2 regions of the Enterocloster clostridioformis genome follow, and region 2 is predicted to be linked to the other one. Evidence: a T-box and tRNA genes for the amino acid it is inferred to sense, from the RefSeq annotation. Region 2 holds a T-box; the other holds one or more tRNA genes.
The links. The T-box of region 2 lies ahead of pheS (phenylalanine--tRNA ligase subunit alpha). A T-box ahead of a tRNA ligase gene usually reads a tRNA of that ligase, here a tRNA-Phe.
Positions count from the first base shown of each region.

Region 1 (4,685 bases), 3.5 Mb from region 2:
GCCTCATATTAGTTTAGCGGAGGTAGAGCACTGAATTCCTAAGGGGGCGTCAAAGCTTACCAAGGGATATCAAACTCCGAATGCCGCGTAAATGATGTATGGGAGTCAGACTGCACGAGATAAGTTGGGCAGTCAAAAGGGAAAGAGCCCAGACCTACAGCTAAGGTCCCAAAGTGTGTGTTAAGTGGAAAAGGATGTGGGATTTCAAAGACAACTAGGATGTTGGCTCAGAAGCAGCCACACATTCAAAGAGTGCGTAATAGCTCACTAGTCGAGAGGTCCTGCGCCGAAAATGTCCGGGGCTGAAACACAACACCGAAGCTTAGGAATGTCGTAAGACATTGGTAGAGGAGCATTCTCAGGACGGAGAAGCGGTACCGGTAAGGAGCCGTGGAGTGCTGAGAAGAGAGAATGCCGGAATGAGTAGCGAGATGGAGGTGGGAATCCTCCAGGCCGAATATCCAAGGTTTCCAGAGTAAAGCTGATCTGCTCTGGGTAAGTCGGGGCCTAAGGCGAGGCTGAGAGGCGTAGTCGATGGACAACAGGTTGAAATTCCTGTACCGTGTATCATCAGAACTGTGGGGACACAGAAGGACAGCACATCCCGGGAATGGGAATACCGGGGCAAGCGTGGTAGGAGTACGGCTGGAAAAACCGCCGTGCAATCCGAATACGTGACGCGGAGCGAACAAAAGTAGCGAAGTGTGTGATTCCGGCTGTCAAGAAAAGCCGCTATCGTGTGATACATGCCCGTACCGTAAACCGACACAGGTAGATGAGGAGAGAATCCTAAGGCCGGCGGGAGAAGCATTGTTAAGGAACTCGGCAAAATGACCCCGTAACTTCGGGAGAAGGGGTGCCGCAGAGATGTGGCCGCAGAGAATAGGCTCAAGCAACTGTTTAGCAAAAACACAGGTCTATGCAAAACCGTAAGGTGAGGTATATGGGCTGACGCCTGCCCGGTGCTGGAAGGTTAAGAGGAGAGGTTAGCGCAAGCGAAGCTTTGAATTTAAGCCCCAGTAAACGGCGGCCGTAACTATAACGGTCCTAAGGTAGCGAAATTCCTTGTCGGGTAAGTTCCGACCCGCACGAAAGGCGTAATGATTTGAGCGCTGTCTCAACAATGCACCCGGTGAAATTGAAATACCAGTGAAGATGCTGGTTACCTGCGCCAGGACGGAAAGACCCCATGGAGCTTTACTCCAGTTTGATACTGGGATTCGGTATTGCATGTACAGGATAGGTGGGAGGCTGAGAAGCATGGACGCCAGTCTGTGTGGAGCCAATGTTGGGATACCACCCTTGCGATATTGGGTTTCTAACCTGCGCCCGTGAGCCGGGCGGGGGACAATGTCAGGCGGGGAGTTTGACTGGGGCGGTCGCCTCCGAAAGGGTATCGGAGGCGCTCAAAGGTTCCCTCAGGATGGTTGGAAACCATCCAGAGAGTGCAAAGGCATAAGGGAGCTTGACTGCGAGACCGACGGGTCGGGCAGGTACGAAAGTAGGACTTAGTGATCCGGTGGTATGAAAGTGGGATTGCCATCGCTCAACGGATAAAAGCTACCCTGGGGATAACAGGCTTATCACTCCCAAGAGTTCACATCGACGGAGTGGTTTGGCACCTCGATGTCGGCTCATCGCATCCTGGGGCTGTAGCAGGTCCCAAGGGTTGGGCTGTTCGCCCATTAAAGCGGTACGCGAGCTGGGTTCAGAACGTCGTGAGACAGTTCGGTCCCTATCCGGCGCGGGCGCAGGATATCTGAGAGGAGCTGTCCTTAGTACGAGAGGACCGGGATGGACAGACCGCTGGTGTACCTGTTGGCCTACCAAGGCCATGGCAGGGTAGCCAAGTCTGGACGGGATAAACGCTGAAGGCATCTAAGCGTGAAGCCCCCCTCAAGATGAGATATCCCATCGCGAAAGCGAGTAAGACCCCTTGAAGACGACGAGGTAGATAGGTTAGAGGTGGAAGTGCAGTAATGTACGTAGCTGACTAATACTAATCGGTCGAGGGCTTATCCAAAAGGTTAAGGGAAAAAGTTGGTTTGTGAAGCAATCGGAATTCAATATGCGGTTTTGAAGGTATGTATATGCCTTTAATGGCCCGGTGGCTCAGCTGGTTAGAGCGCCGCCCTGTCACGGCGGAGGTCGACGGTTCGAACCCGTTCCGGGTCGTTTTTCTTTCATATACACGCTGAAAGAGATACCTATTGGGGTCTTAGCTCAGCTGGGAGAGCATCTGCCTTACAAGCAGAGGGTCACAGGTTCGAGCCCTGTAGGCCCCATTTAAGTATTTTTTACAGAAAAGTGTATATACTAATTCAATAAGGGCGAATTCCCGAGTGGCCAAAGGGGACAGACTGTAAATCTGCTGGCAATGCCTTCGGTGGTTCGAATCCACCTTCGCCCATTTAAAATGTTGGTTGACAAAACATTTTAAAACATTTATAATTATATATTAGCGCGGGGTGGAGCAGTCTGGAAGCTCGTCGGGCTCATAACCCGAAGGTCGTAGGTTCAAATCCTGCCCCCGCAATTTTTTTTGTAAAAACTTAAACCTTATGGGCGTGTAGCTCAGTCGGTAGAGCACTTGACTTTTAATCAAGTTGTCCCGGGTTCGAATCCCGGCACGCTCATCAGATGCCCAGATAGCTCAGTTGGTAGAGCAGAGGACTGAAAATCCTCGTGTCGTTGGTTCGATTCCGACTTTGGGCACTCAGCACTTATCCTTGACGGATGGGTGCTTTTTTATTGTAAGATTTACTTCATTGTAAAAAAGCCGAAAGTCTGATAGTATAAATAATGTTTTAAGAATTAAGTATACTACTAACAAAAGATACCAGGGGAAAATTAATGAGCAGACGGCGCAAAAAAAAGGATTCACCAATCAAGACTGTATTTTTGATTATTATGGCAGCTGTTATTATGACGGCAGCCGTGTATGTTGTTATGTCAGTGGTTGGGAAAATACGGTCAGATTATAAAAATCTGGATTTCAGTACTGAGCAGAAGGAGATGCCTTCCATTACCATAGATACCAGGGAGGAACCAAAGCCAGGATGGAATGAGACTGATAATGGATGGATGTATTATTTGGATGAAGAAGAGTACGTGACGGACCAGTGGAAGGATATAGAGGGGTTTCTGTATTACTTTGACAGCGACGGTATCATGGCCACCGGGGTATTAAAACAGGAGGGCCAGACCTATACCTGCCACGATACAAAGGGCTATCTGAAGGATATCCAAATTGATTTGGACTACAAACCTGAGAGTACAGGAGAAAACCTGGACAGCCTGGTGAGGACCAATGCGTTCTGGTGTTATCTGAGGGCGGAAGACGCAGGACTGTTTAAGACCATCCTGTACCGCAAGACCGTAGAGAACAAGGTGATGGTACTGGGAGGGGAGACGGCCTCGGAAAAGACCACAAGGAATTCTATGCGTGCTTACGGCGATTACGTATATTTCCTGCCTAAGGTAAAGGAAAGCCAGAAACAGGGCCTTTCCGAGGCTGAGAGGGGGCTTTGCGATAAGCTGTTTAGGATGAGGCCGGGAAGCGATACCAAAGAGCTGATTGCGGAGAACGTGGACGGGTATATGGTGATGGGGGATACAATCTATTACTCCCGGGCCGGGAAGATTTACAGCACCACCTCAGGCACCGAGGTGGCCACTGGGGAAGCCAGATATTCGGTGGTCATAAAGGATGGAAATTGTTATCTGGTAGATGACATGGGCAATCCTGCAGTGGCTGAAAGCGGCAGCAGTGTCAGCATTGGGGACCGTGTTTACCGGATTGAGGAAGACGGAAAGATAAAATATGTAAAACATGGCCAGGTAACTATAGGAGGAAAGACGTATTATCTGAGCGGCAGCGGAACAAAATCTTCTGTCAGTGCAAAGAGCGAAGGGAACGATACTGCCATTATCAGGGAAAACTATGGTGTACAGAGCTATTGCATTGTGGATAATCAGATTTATTACAGCAGTTATGTGGATAAAGGTACGGGAGGAGAATGGTACAGCCAGATATTCAGGACGGATTTGAATGGACAGAATAAACAGGCAGTGTCGGAGCGTTTCCCCGGTGTGATGCAGAATATGTACTACTACGAGGATGAGGGACAGATATTTGGGGAATACAATCCGGCTATCTGGAAACAGGCCTATGGGACAGCTGCTATAATATCAAGAGACGGGAATATTTATCAGATAAATGATACAGCCGCGCGGACCGGAAAGCATGTGGACGGAAATGATATGCTGGAAATCATTATGGCTAAGGATGGTAAGGTCATTTGCCTGTGGCATGATTGTGAGTGGGACAGAAACAGCGGAATAACCAGTATTCTGTGGAGCAAAGCCATTGAACTGGATGCCGGTGACAGGAGCCTGATTGATATGGTTCCTTCTGCAAAAACACAGGAGAGCAGCGAGGCCCAGGAGTCAGGGGACATTATTCAGCCAATTGAGACCATGCCCCCTTCCTCTGCGGAAACTGTTTCACCGGTGGAGCCTTCTGTGGATAATGACCCTGTAATCAGTACGGAAGGGCCTCATACGGAAACAGCTGCTCACACGCTGCCGGCTCCGGCTCCTACCATTCCGCCGGTAACGGAATCGTCCGCAGAGGTGAAGATAGTGCCCCTGGGTTAAAATTGGATTAAGAGAAGTGTTACCTG
Region 1 is NZ_JAIWZC010000001.1:3,692,184-3,696,868, forward strand. It holds rRNA gene LA360_RS18575 (23S ribosomal RNA) at 1-2,023, shown strand, start outside; tRNA gene LA360_RS18580 (tRNA-Asp) at 2,102-2,175, shown strand; tRNA gene LA360_RS18585 (tRNA-Val) at 2,213-2,285, shown strand; tRNA gene LA360_RS18590 (tRNA-Tyr) at 2,329-2,410, shown strand; tRNA gene LA360_RS18595 (tRNA-Met) at 2,463-2,536, shown strand; tRNA gene LA360_RS18600 (tRNA-Lys) at 2,564-2,636, shown strand; tRNA gene LA360_RS18605 (tRNA-Phe) at 2,643-2,715, shown strand; gene LA360_RS18610 (DUF5050 domain-containing protein) at 2,854-4,659, shown strand.
Region 1: it encodes a tRNA-Phe, which carries the amino acid that the T-box ahead of pheS (phenylalanine--tRNA ligase subunit alpha) is inferred to sense. The anticodon was not compared.

Region 2 (4,685 bases):
TTTTGCGGTGGGCCGGGAAGCCGGGCTGCGGGAGAGATGGAAGATATTTGAGCTGGGCATGATGTGATTTGTCCGGAAGGCAGATTTTGATGAGACAGAAGGAGTGGAACAGATGAGACAGGGAAGCAGTACAGGAAGCCGTACAATGGTGCAGCGGCACGGAATAGCAAAAGACCTGACGGTATGCGGGCTGTTTACGGCATTGACGGCAGTGGGAGCCTTTATTAAAATTGTCATACCGGTGGGGGCGGACACCATGAATTTCACCCTCCAGTGGTTTTTTGTGCTTCTGGCAGGCCTTTTGCTGGGCTCCAGAAGGGCCTTTCTCAGCGTGTCCACCTATCTTCTGATCGGACTGATGGGAATCCCTGTTTTTGCGCGGGGAGGAGGCCCCTCTTATTTGATACGCCCCACCTTTGGATTTCTGCTGGGATTTGCCCTGGCAGCCTACGTGATGGGAAAGCTAGTGGAGTGGATGCACGCTGTAAAGCCTGGGGCCTGCCTGTTTAGCGCCACGGTGGGCTATGTGATTTATTACGGAATGGGAATCCTTTACTTTTACTTCATCACCCACTTTGTGGCGGTGACTCCCGACACAGTGGGATGGGGCGCCATTTTTGCGGTATACTGCCTGCCCACCATGATTCCGGACTATATACTCTGCATCCTGGCAGTGACGGTGGCAGGACGCCTGCGTCCGTCCATGGGGCGGCTTATGGAGTGACACAGCTCATTCCCTTCCTTGCCTGACGCTGCGCTCATAATAAAAAATGTATTGCTGCATGATGCCGGCACAGCCGCTGTATCGCCCGAACACATCCTCTACGATTGTTTCGCAGAGACGGTTTTTGGGGATACAGCGGTATTTTTTTCTGTCAAAATACTGTTCCATCAGAATTTTTTCAATCCATGTGTCCACTGGAAACGCGTCTATGTGGTGGAGGCCGAAAAGGCATACGCAGTTGGCTACCTTTTTTCCGATTCCGTAAAATCCGGTGAGATATTCCATGGCGCCCTCATAGTCCAGGGCACTCAGATGGGACAGCTCCAGCCTGCCGGAAACCGCGTCCTGGCAGAGCCTGTGGATGTACTTGGCCCGGTATCCCAGCTTAAGCCCCATTAAATCATCCAGGGAAGCAAGGCAGAGCTGGCTGGGGGCAGGAAAGGAGCAGGCCGGCGGAAGGCACCTTACAGGGTCCTTTTCTTTCCCCCGGTCATCTTCTTTCCCCTGGTCTTGTCCGTCCTCCAGGACAGTGCCGTACCGGCTGCTGAGGGCTTCCACCAGCTGACGTATGTTCGGAATGGTCTTTTGCTGGGAGATCACGAAGGTAATGATCATCTCCCAGGGGTCCTGGCGCAGGATACGGATGCCTGCCCCGCTCATGGCGGCGGCCGTAAGATAGGAATTTTCCCGGTCAATGGAGTCAATGACAGCCTGGTAATCCCGGTCCATATCCAGATAGGACAGCCAGAAGGAAAGGTCCTCATGGGGACAGTCCAGGCAGATGGACGTGCCGTCCTGCCATGCACGCAGGACGCGGAGGCCGCTGATAAGCCGGTAACCGTTCTTGGCCTCTGAAGGGTATGTATCCTCCGGCAGGGGAACCATGCGGAAACATTGGCCGGACTGGTGAATCTGCTGCAGGTCCATGCAGGGAGCTTCATAACGATGAATCATATGGGTACGCCTTTCTTTTGTATGGGATTTTGGAAGGACCAGCACAAAATGATCCCTGAATATAACTTTACCCCTTCTTTTTTTCAAAGTCAAATGTGATTTTCTGGCTTTCCGCTTGACATTTTCAGAAAATGTGACTAGAATGTAGGTTAGGTTTGATAATTCAAAAGCGATGAAGGTGCATAGTAGACGTTTATTTTCCATCAGAGAGGGGAGGCCGCCGGCTGAAAGCCTGCCCGGGTTCAGATAGACGGTTGAAATTCCCACCGGAGCCGTACAGGCAAAAGGATGCTTTCACCAATCTGTGGAAGGATTCCGGTAGTCTGTGACGCTGGCACACGTTACGTGCATCAAGTGTCTGTATATTCCGGGTGCAGGTCCGGGGATGATACAGGAAGCAGGGTGGTACCGCGAGTTTACAGTCTCGTCCCTTCAGCAATGAAGAGACGGGGCTTTTTTCTTTCCTGGAACGCGGGTCCCGTGAAACAATAATGCTTTCCGGGGATTGGGGCGTTAAAGAAAGTCTGATGCAGGCGGACCATCCCGGAAGCAGGATTCTATCTTGTTACAAAGAAAAGGAGAAGCCATGAAAGAGCAGTTAGAGAAAATCAAAGAAGAAGCGCTGAGGCAGATTGAATCTTCTGAAGCGCTGGAGAAACTGAATGACATCCGTGTATCTTATCTGGGTAAGAAGGGAGAACTGACGAACCTGTTAAAGAGCATGAAGGATGTTGCCCCGGAGGACCGGCCAAAGGTGGGCCAGATGGTCAATGATGTCAGGGGTCTTATCGAGGGAAGGCTGGAGGAGGCCAGGACTGCCCTGGCCAAGAAGGCCAGAGAGGAGCAGTTAAAAAGGGAGGTCATCGACGTCACCCTTCCGGCCAGGAAGAACAATGTGGGCCACAGCCATCCTAACACCATTGCCCTGGAAGAGGTGGAGCGCATTTTCGTGGGCATGGGATATGAGGTAGTGGAAGGGCCTGAGGTGGAGTACGACAGGTACAACTTTGAGAAGCTGAACATTCCCAAGGGCCATCCGGCCAGGGACGAGCAGGATACCTTCTACATCAATGAAAACATCCTGCTGCGCAGCCAGACGTCGCCTGTACAGGTGCGTACCATGGAGCAGGGCAAGCTTCCCATCCGCATGATTGCGCCGGGCCGCGTGTTCCGTTCCGACGAGGTGGATGCCACCCATTCCCCCTCCTTCCATCAGATTGAGGGCCTTGTGATCGACAAGAACATCACCTTTGCGGACCTAAAGGGAACCCTGGCCGAATTCGCCAGAGAGCTGTTCGGGCCTGAGACAAAGGTAAAGTTCCGTCCCCATCACTTCCCCTTTACGGAACCCAGCGCCGAGGTGGATGTGACCTGTTTCAAATGCGGCGGTTCGGGCTGCCGGTTCTGTAAGGGGTCGGGCTGGATAGAGATTCTGGGATGCGGCATGGTGCACCCCCATGTACTGGAGATGTGCGGTATTGACCCGGATGCGTATTCCGGATTCGCATTTGGCGTGGGACTGGAGCGTATTGCCCTGCTTAAGTATGAAATTGACGACATGCGTCTGCTGTATGAAAACGACATCCGTTTCCTGAAACAGTTCTAAGATCATGCGCCCTGATAAACATTCATAGCATAGAAGGAGAGAGAACACATGAACACAGCATTATCATGGATAAAAGCATATGTCCCTGATTTGGATGTCACGGCCCAGGAATACACGGATGCCATGACGCTCACAGGAACAAAGGTAGAAGGTTATACATGTCTGGATAAGAACCTGGAAAAAATCGTTGTCGGAGAGATTCTTGAGGTTAAGGGCCATCCGGATGCAGATAAACTTGTGGTATGCCAGGTTAACGTGGGAGAGGGAGAGCCGGTGCAGATTGTCACAGGCGCCCCCAATATCACGGAGAAATCCATAGGCGAAAAGGTGCCAGTGGTGCTGGACGGCGGCCGCGTGGCAGGAGGCCATGACGGAGGCGACCTTCCTGAGGAAGGAATCAGGATTAAGCAGGGCAAGTTAAGAGGCGTGGAGTCCTGCGGCATGATGTGTTCCGTGGAGGAACTGGGAGCCAGCAGGGATATGTACCCGGACGCTCCGGAGAGCGGCATTTACATCCTTCCGGGGGACAGCGTGCCCGGCTCCGACGCAGTGGAAATCATGGGTCTGCGGGACGTGGTGTTCGAGTATGAAATCACATCCAACCGCGTTGACTGCTACAGTGTGATTGGCATAGCCAGAGAGGCCGCGGCCACCTTTAGAAAGTCCTTCCACGCACCGGTGGTCACGCCAACGGGCAACGGTGAGGACATCCACGACTACCTGAATGTGCGGGTGGAGAACAGCGAACTGTGTCCCCGTTACTGCGCCAGGATGGTAAAGAATATAAAGCTTGCCCCTTCTCCCCGGTGGATGCAGCGCCGCCTGGCAGCCAGTGGTATCCGCCCCATCAATAATATTGTGGATATCACCAACTATGTCATGGAAGAGTATGGGCAGCCCATGCACGCCTTTGACTATGACCAGCTGGCAGGCCACGAAATCGTGGTGAAATGCGCTAAGGACGGGGATGTGTTCCAGACCCTGGATGGACAGGAGAGAAAGCTGGATTCCACCATCCTCATGATCAATGACGGGGAAAAGGAGGTGGGAATCGCCGGCATCATGGGCGGAGAGAATTCAAAAATCACGGACAATGTACGGACCATGGTATTTGAGTCAGCCTGCTTCAACGGCACCAATATCCGTCTGTCAGCCAAAAAGGCGGGGCTGCGCACGGATGCTTCCGGAAAATACGAGAAGGGGCTGGATCCCAATACGGCGGAGGAAGCAGTAAACCGGGCCTGCCAGCTCATAGAGGAGCTGGGTGCGGGAGAGGTTGTGGGCGGCATCATCGACCTCTATCCTGAGAAGAGAACTAGCAAGCGGATTCCCTTTGACTCTGTCAAAATCAACAGGCTTTTAGGCACGGAAATACCGGAGGAAACCATGCTTTCCTACTTT
Region 2 is NZ_JAIWZC010000001.1:205,298-209,982, forward strand. It holds gene LA360_RS00900 (hypothetical protein) at 1-67, shown strand, start outside; gene LA360_RS00905 (biotin transporter BioY) at 113-724, shown strand; gene LA360_RS00910 (DNA-3-methyladenine glycosylase family protein) at 731-1,678, opposite strand; T-box leader at 1,842-2,113, shown strand; gene pheS (phenylalanine--tRNA ligase subunit alpha) at 2,265-3,284, shown strand; gene pheT (phenylalanine--tRNA ligase subunit beta) at 3,333-4,685, shown strand, end outside.